Regions from separate parts of the Paenibacillus sp. FSL R10-2796 genome, predicted to be linked through region 2. Evidence: a T-box and tRNA genes for the amino acid it is inferred to sense, from the RefSeq annotation. Region 2 holds a T-box; the other holds one or more tRNA genes.
The links. A T-box is a leader RNA that pairs with one kind of tRNA and senses whether it is charged. The one in region 2 lies ahead of metG (methionine--tRNA ligase), so its partner is inferred to be a tRNA-Met.

Region 1: it encodes a tRNA-Met, which carries the amino acid that the T-box ahead of metG (methionine--tRNA ligase) is inferred to sense. The anticodon was not compared.

The regions. Positions count from the first base shown of each region.
Region 1 covers NZ_CP150178.1:5,531,493-5,535,930, reverse strand. The annotation lists gene NST58_RS24855 (extracellular solute-binding protein) at 365-1,852, shown strand; gene NST58_RS24850 (hypothetical protein) at 1,965-2,129, shown strand; tRNA gene NST58_RS24845 (tRNA-Met) at 2,212-2,288, shown strand; tRNA gene NST58_RS24840 (tRNA-Ile) at 2,333-2,406, shown strand; gene NST58_RS24835 (DUF3189 family protein) at 2,883-3,395, shown strand; gene NST58_RS24830 (sialidase family protein) at 4,032-4,438, opposite strand, start outside.
Region 2 covers NZ_CP150178.1:4,306,638-4,311,075, reverse strand. The annotation lists gene htpG (molecular chaperone HtpG) at 1-1,225, shown strand, start outside; gene NST58_RS19460 (DUF4362 domain-containing protein) at 1,287-1,751, opposite strand; T-box leader at 1,877-2,138, shown strand; gene metG (methionine--tRNA ligase) at 2,183-3,829, shown strand; gene NST58_RS19450 (LysR family transcriptional regulator) at 3,839-4,438, opposite strand, start outside.

The sequences.
Region 1 (4,438 bases), 1.2 Mb from region 2:
CTTAAACTAACCTTCCTTAGAGGATCTGGCGATATAGTTGCACTTTGTGCAATTACATCCACCAGATAACCGCCGAAAGCACCTAATAACGTTTTTTAACTGCACATAGTGCAATTAAAAGGAGAAGCACAACACACTCAGCTGTAATAGTTGCACAAAGTGCAATTATCCTGCGTAGAAGGGCATTTCAGTATCCTCAGGAAACTCGCGGAACGTTTTTTATAGAAATAATATGAAGAAATCGTAGCATAACTTTAAACAGCCTGTAACTTCCCCTCCTGAATAAAGCTATATACTGTTACTAGAATTATGGGTAATTATTCATAAGGTGGATGGATTGAGTATTTTATGGGAGGGTTCAAGAATGAATCATATAAATAATAATAGAAGGCTATGGCGGCGCTGGTTAAGCTTTGGAATATGTGCAGCACTCCTATTGCCTTTAATTTCTGAAAGCAGGCATACAGCCTGGGCGGAGGCTTCTAAGCCATCTGCAGAACAGCGCGTGTTACGTATTGGCAGCCTTTGGTCTGGAGAGGACGATTCTTCTTTTCGTCAGCAGTTTACAGATATGTATGAATTGCAGCATCCTGAAATCAAACTTGAGATTATTCCAGCCATTAATATGAATGAGCTTCGTTTTGACAGCACGTATCCAGAGGTTAACCCAGATAATCTGGAGAATATCCGAGCAATTATGGGCGGTGCACAGCCGGTTGATGTAATCGTCGGTGATAGTACATTGGTGAAGAGTTTGGAGGAACATAATCTGGTGCAATCGCTGGAGCCGCTTATCGCACGAGATCAATATGATTTAAGCAATATGGCGCCTACGATGCTAAGTGGAGTTCGTGAGCTGGGTGGAGGAAGTCTTTACGCGTTAGCACCGACCTTTATGTCGAGTGCGTTATATTTTAACAAAGGTATTTTTGATGCTGCTGGTGTAGGTTATCCGACAGATGGAATGACTTGGGATGAAATGTTCGCGCTGGCCGAAAAGGTGACCAAGAAATCGACAAATAAAGATAAGCGTATATATGGCTTTTCTATGAACCGTTATATGAGCGATCCTTTCTGGGATATGCAGACCTATGTCTCACCGCTTGAGCTTGCTATGTATGACAACAAGGGACATAAAATGGAGGTAAATCAAACACAGTGGAGTCAAGCTTGGACGACCTACAGCCAATTGGTGAAAAAGCAAATTACACCTGGGTTAAACGGTATGGATTTTATAGAAACAGAACGGAGCTCCTATAGTCCTGTCCAAGGGGATCTTTTCCTTACCGGAAAAGCTGCAATGGTAATTGGAGAATACGATTATCTTAATGAGCTTACAGGTGTGAGCCGCAATGCAGCAAAGATCAAAAATTATAATCCTGTCGATTGGGGTTTCGTTACCGTACCTACTTTTAAGGAGAAACCAGGAGTGGCTGTAGGTACTTGGGTAGGTAATATGATGGCTATCAACACTATGGCTGCTAATAAGGAAGATGCGTGGGATTTAATCAAGTTCGTCAACAGTAATGAAGTAGCCAAAATTAAAGCCCATACCCGCGGGGAACTAACTTCCCGTAAGGATTACATTACCACGAAAGTACCTTCAGTAAATCTGGAGTCCTTCTATACGCTCAAACCATTACCAGCCAATGATCCTTTGATGAACGTCCTACAAACACAGAAGCCTGGAATTAGCCGTGTTAATGATGTTGGGCGCCAACTGTTCACAGAAGTTTATCAGGGCAAGAGAACGGTCGAGAGTGCACTTAAAGCTTGGGAGAAGCAAGGGAATACGATGCTGGGTACGCTCGAAAAAGATCCCACATATTATTTTGACTCCATAGGGGATTGAGTTTTGGAATATGTAGCAGCCACCGGATTTCCGGTGGCTTATTTTGTGGAACTTGGGCATGATAAGTTCAGAGCAGCGTAAGATTAATTTGCGAAAAGGAGAAGAGGGCATCATGAATTGGATATACTTCGCGAAACTGTTCAGAACGAGATTTCAAGCAGGCTGTTTGGCAAAAAGACTGGAGCAAGATGGCTGGATTTATGGCTATCATGACCCAAGTTTTGTGGAGATTTATCGATCCCGCAAAGGAAGATATGGGGTTAGATTTTTGCCTTGAGAACTTTTACAAATTCATCCTTGACGTAGACCCATTTTGTACTGTATATTATTTATTGTCGCTGTTTGAATATTATTTCTGACGCGGGGTGGAGCAGCCCGGTAGCTCGTCGGGCTCATAACCCGAAGGTCGCAGGTTCAAATCCTGCCCCCGCAACCAATTTTATTACAACAGCAATTGTACATTCGGATATTTTTAGATCCGGGCCCTTAGCTCAGTTGGTTAGAGCGGTCGGCTCATAACCGATTGGTCGGGGGTTCGAGTCCCTCAGGGCCCACTTATCAAAAACCCTTACTTTGTAAGGGTTTTTTGCTGTCTGTAGGCTTTGTGATATTAAGAAAATAGAATGGATAAAGACCAGGATTTTGAGCTTGCTAACGGATTTGCTAACGGAAATTATTTCACTGGTCGTGGAATCTTTTTTTTGACGCCTGCTTTACGTACTAGTACGTTCATACCTTCAGTAATTCGTTTTGGTTTTGTATAACTTTTTGCCAAGGTAGCAACATACTAAATCATTATCCTTATATGAGTCTCCATATTTTTTAATAAGCCTCAATTTGCGTGTAGCGTTCCTTAAGGTCATTCCTAATATTTGAATATGAAAAGTATAATAATGCCTATTAAATTAAATAGGGTATTTATTAAGGGAAGTAAGACCATACTCTGCAATTAGGGTTTGAAATTAATAAAACGAATTACACCATTATAAAATGGATATAATCATAAGAGAAAAATATGAAGGATGATATTATGATTTATATCTATAATGATTATGGTGGGACACATACGACTTCTTTAGCAGCAGCATATCATTTAAAACAAATTACTCAGTCTGAGCGGAAATTAACTTCAGAGGAAATATTGAATGTTAAATTTTTTAATAAGTTAACGAAAAATGATTTTGGTAAGATTATTTTTCACGGAATTGATGAAAATGGAGACGCAGTTTATACAATCGGTAGGAAGTCATCAAAACTTGTAGTCCCAGCTTTAAGAGACCTGAGTTTATTACTTGAAAGTAAACATCATTTTGAAGAAAAAATAATATTCTCTAATACTTCACCCACGGTGCCCATTCTGATGTCAATCGGAGGGTTCTTCTCAAGAGGATTAATGATTGATTTTATTGGTGTTCCTTTATTAGTAATGGGTGCTAAACAATGTTGTGATAATATTTTTCGTTTGGTTGAAAATACGAAACAAATAGGGAAGTCCTCAAATGAGGAACAAGTTATTATTTTAGAAAATGAAGTCTATAAGTAATGATTCTGCAAAAGTTCATAAGAACCATGCATCGCAACAAACATTGTGACAACACGCTCTTATAGGCGTGTTTTTATTTTGCAATCGGATCTCCGGGGAGTGTTTTATTTGAGATAGGTAGAGGGGGCGCTTCAAATGTATACGGGTCTGTTTTTGCTTATTCGATAAACCCTGTAAATACTGCTGTCCGCAGCGAGCCAACCTTATGGATGGTTCAGTTCCGGGATAGTATACAATCCTATGTAGACAATGTTATGTTTACGTTGAAATGCAGTAGGTAGTTCTTCCAGCGTGATCACATTTTGGTCACGGCGTTATTAGATCCTCTGGTTTTATCACAGATCATCTGGAAAACGGTAAAAAGTATGTATTCTGTGGAATTGCCCTACTCTTGTAGAGGAAAGGGGACAGTCATGACATATAGACTATTAAGTAGCAAGCACCATACGCCGTAGATTTTGATTGAATTAAAAGCATGTCCAATACGCTGAAATTGATGATTTCTTTGAACAGGTTAATGCTGAATTTTGATAAGAAGCAATAGAGGATGCCGCATATTCGCTCGGCATCCTTTATTGCAAGTAGATATACTAACTTAACAGCCTTTTAATTTATCATCAGAAGTTGATTAATAGCTTATTGATTATCCCCAAACCAGATGTTCTCAGTACCGGTCCGCGTGTCTGTCCATACGCTCACTAGACGGCCTGTTTGGGGGACGATGGCATTACCGATGTAGTCCCCAATTAGGGGGATGCCGGTGACGTCAAAGGAAGTTGTTGTTATCCGGGTGTTTGTATACGTCATACCGCCATCTCTAGATGTTGCTAGATAAACATCAAGGTTGAGGGGGTTGACTCGATTAGTGTAATAGGTAACGAATATTGCACCATCCGCAGGGGATACGGTGATGGCTGGGAAAAAGTTTTGGGAGCCCACCGGACTACCTGTAATGGATATTGGTGCCCCCCAATCCACACCAAAATTGGTGGAAGTGGCAAGAAAAATATCGGAATAACCTTCTCGAAAATCTTGCCATACAG
Region 2 (4,438 bases):
GGAGAACGAGTTCGAAGAAGTTATTCAAGAACAAACCGTAAACAGCATGGTGCCTATCTGGCGCAAGAACAAAAGCGAGCTGACTACAGAAGACTATGATAACTTCTATGCAGAGAAACGTTACGGCTTCGATAAGCCGCTTAAACATATTCATATCAGTGCTGATGGTGCTGTAGTGTACAATGCAATCCTGTTCATTCCAGAAAATACGCCGTTTGACTATTACACAAAGGAATATGAAAAAGGTCTTGAGCTCTATTCCAATGGTGTGCTGATTATGAACAAATGTGCGGATCTGCTGCCTGATTACTTCAGCTTTGTAAAAGGTATGGTGGACTCAGAGGATCTTTCCTTGAACATTTCCAGAGAGATGCTCCAGCATGACCGTCAGCTGACTCTGATCGCTAAGAACATTAAGAATAAAGTGAAAAGCCAACTGCAAAGCCTGCTGAAGGATGAAAGAGAGAAATATGAGCAGTTCTATAATGCTTTTGGCAGACAGCTTAAGTTTGGTGTCTATAACGATTATGGGATGCACAAAGACACCCTTCAAGATTTGTTGATGTTCTACTCCTCTAAGGAGAAGAAGCTGGTTACGCTGGACGAATACGTCTCAAGAATGCCAGAAGATCAGAAATATATCTACTATGCTTCCGGAGAGTCGATCGACAGAATCGAGAAGCTCCCGCAAACCGAGCTTGTATCGGATAAAGGGTATGAAATTCTCTACTTCACTGATGATATTGATGAATTTGCGATCAAGATGATTCAGTCTTATAAGGAAAAAGAATTTAAATCCGTATCCAGCGGAGATCTGGGGATCGAAGCCGACGAAGCGGACAAGCCAACGGAAGCGGAAGAGAACGAAAACAAGGAGCTTTTTGAAGCGATGAAGGACATCCTGTCCGGCAAAGTGAAAAATGTCAAAGCTTCCAAACGTTTAAAGACTCATCCGGTATGTCTCTCTGCTGAAGGTGAACTGACAATCGAGATGGAAAAAATCCTGAAATCGATGCCGAATGGCCAAGAGGTGCAAGCGGATAAGGTACTCGAAATCAACATCCATCACGAAGTGTTCCAGTCCTTGAAGGCGGCAGCAGAGAACGACAAAGAAAAGCTCGGTTTATACACGAACCTGCTGTACAACCAAGCCCTGTTGATCGAAGGTCTACAGGTTAGTGATCCTGTTCAATTCACCAATGATATTTGCAAAATCATGAAATAATATGAAGAACAGAGACCATCCAATTGTATTATGATTGGGTGGTCTTTTTTATTTCAGTATTTCATTTTGTTGTGCGAAAAAGGTAGTAATCAATTTCAGAGGCATTATTTGTGCAACCGCTGATCGAATAGATAATTTCACCTTGTGTGCTTTTTTTACTCGTCACTTCGGAGCAGGTATCGGTTCTGACTCCTGTGTTGCTTCCACCGAATGCATCATTAGAAGTATCATAGCTGTAATTAATCACGTTACCGTCAAATTTTAAATCCTTAAATATGGGATCGCCTTCATCTGTGTAACTTGTAACGCGTATATTGTCTGCTTTTTTGCTGGAGAGATTAGTTATAAATTTCTCGAATTTATCGAGGTTGTACACTTTTTCAAAAGAAACAATATCCCCTCTACTGATGGCTTCTTTGGAAGTATAGGGTTCACTTTTGGGAACAGAATTAACTTTATGATCGGAACAACCCCATACTCCTGCTAGTAAAAGAACAGAGAGTGTAAGCAAATTTACTTTTTTCACTGAGGGACCTCCTTGTAACGTATTTATATAAAAGACGGAGATTAACTGGAAAAGTTACAGAGAGCTTGATGTTTCACATTGACAATAAACAACAAATTGAGTATTATTTTCTCTAACTTGAATATGTAAAAGCAAAGAAGAGAAAGAGTACCACGGCAATTCTTTCAACAGAGAGCTCCGGTCGCTGAAAAGGAGTAAAGAAAACCCTTGGGAATATGGTCTCAGAGCTGCGCATCGAAACCTTATGGGTTGTAGGCTGCGCCGGAACCTGCATCCGTTACAGTGCTAGGGTATAAACGTTAATTAACGTCGTACCTGAAGAGGTAAATGTCATGAGGCATTTATAAAATTAGGTGGTAACACGTGAGTAGAACTCTCGTCCTTTGTGGATGGGAGTTTTTTTGTTGTCTAAAAAAAGGAGGAGAAGGTTAATGAGTAATGTGTTTATAGGTGGCGCTTGGCCGTATGCGAATGGATCTTTACATCTGGGGAGATTATCAAGTGTGTTGCCTGGGGATGTGCTGGCACGATATTTTCGCTCCAAAGGGGATAACGTATTATATGTATCAGGCAGTGATTGCCATGGCACACCCGTAGCAGTTCAGGCTGCGAATGAAGGGATTACGCCGGGAGCTTTTGCAAGCAGATATCATGAAGAGTTTCTGAAGTGTTTTGAACAGCTGGGATTTAGTTATGATCTATATACTCGAACGGATCAACAGCAGCATCATAAGGTTGTGCAAGCGTTGTTTACAAAGCTGCTAGAGAATGGTCATTTATATAAAAAAACCATTGCGCAATGTTACTGCGAGGTGGATCAGCGCTTTTTGCCAGACAGATATGTGGAAGGGACTTGTCCGGTATGTGGTGAGCGGGCGCGAGGGGATCAATGTGATTATTGTTCTACGATTCTAGATCCTGCCGATTTGTTAGACAGAGTCTGCAAATTATGTGGGAATACACCAACAGAAAGGCCGACAGAACATTATTATCTTAGCTTATCTAATTTTCAGTCTGAATTAACGGAATATGTAGAGGAAGCACAATTTTGGAGAGAAAACGCTATAAAACTGACCAAACGCTATTTACAAGAAGAGCTGCAGGACCGCGCGGTAACAAGAGACTTGTCTTGGGGTGTAGATGTTCCTGTGGCTGGATTTGAAGATAAAAAAATTTATGTTTGGATTGAGGCGGTAAGTGGTTATTTATCAGCCAGTAAGCAGTGGGCTGCACAGTCCGGAGGAAGCTGGGAGGATTTTTGGTTAGAGGAAAAAGGGGCGATTACCGCTTATTATGTGCATGGTAAAGACAATATTCCATTTCACACTTTAATATGGCCGGCTGTGTTATTAGGAGCAGGAGGTCTGCATTTACCGGACAGGATTATATCTAGCGAATATTTAACCCTTGAAGGGCAGAAATTCTCCACTAGCCGAAATTGGGCGGTCTGGGTACCTGATATTTTAGAGCGGTATCAGCCAGATTCTATTCGTTATTTCTTAATTGCCAATGGACCTGAGAAGCGGGACACGGATTTTTCCTGGAGAGAGTTTATTTATAGCCATAATGGAGAGCTGCTTGGAGCATTTGGTAACTTAGTGAACCGTTCATTGGCTTTTGTAGAAAAGTTTTATGAAGGGAAAGTGCCAAATGAGCAATTAGATAAGGGGTGGAAGGACAATATTGACCTCTTGTATCTGGAATCAGGACGGCTTATTGAGGCTGGGAATCTAAAAGATGCGCTGGAGTTTATTTTTTCTTATGTGCGCAAGGCAAACCAGTATTTCGATCTGCAAAAACCATGGATACAGATAAAAGAGGATCAGGTTTCTTGTGATTCTGCAATATACACATGTGTGCAGATTATTGCGAACTTAGCGAATTTGTTGCATCCGTTTCTACCGTTCTCTTGTGACAAGATCAGGGGGTTCCTGTCGTTAGAACTACCGAATTGGCAGCCTTGCTCGGTGCCCCCTTACCAACAGGTTACTGATTTACAATTATTGTTTGAACGAATTGATATTAGCCGTATTAAAGAAGAAGAGGATAGGCTAGATCAACAGCAAGTGAATAAATAGAGCTGGTATTTATCCATTCCTGAAGCTTTCAATAAACTTGGAAGCCAATGATGATAAGTATTTATCCTTAATCCAGACGGCGGCGACCCGCGTGCGTAGTGATTCACTACTGATTTCTTTATAGACCAAATTACGGTTACTCGTTAATTCGAAAGCGGATTTGGGGATGATTCCAATGCCAAGACCAGCGTTTGCCCAGAGCAATGTTGTTCTAGCATCATCATTCATACAGAAAATCAGCGGATCAAAGCCGTTCTCAAGACATGTTTCCCGGATAAGCTGTTCAAAACGGCGGTAGATAATAAGCGGCTTATCCTTTAGCTCACCGATCTCAATAAAGGTTTCATCCGTTTTCCAGTCATACTCAGGTGTCATTACGGCAATCATAGGTTCAGCTTGTGTGTAAAGACATTCTAAATTTGTACCATTAAAGGGTGTCCTAACAATTCCGACTTCGACAATACCTTTATTCAGGAGGTCAATGATTCTAAAGGTATTTCCTTCATGAATCTCAAATTTCACACCTTTATACGTTTTGTGGAACTCACATAGCCGATCTTGAAGCAACGTAGCTCCAGAGGAGGAAACTGTACCAATGGCTAGGGTTCC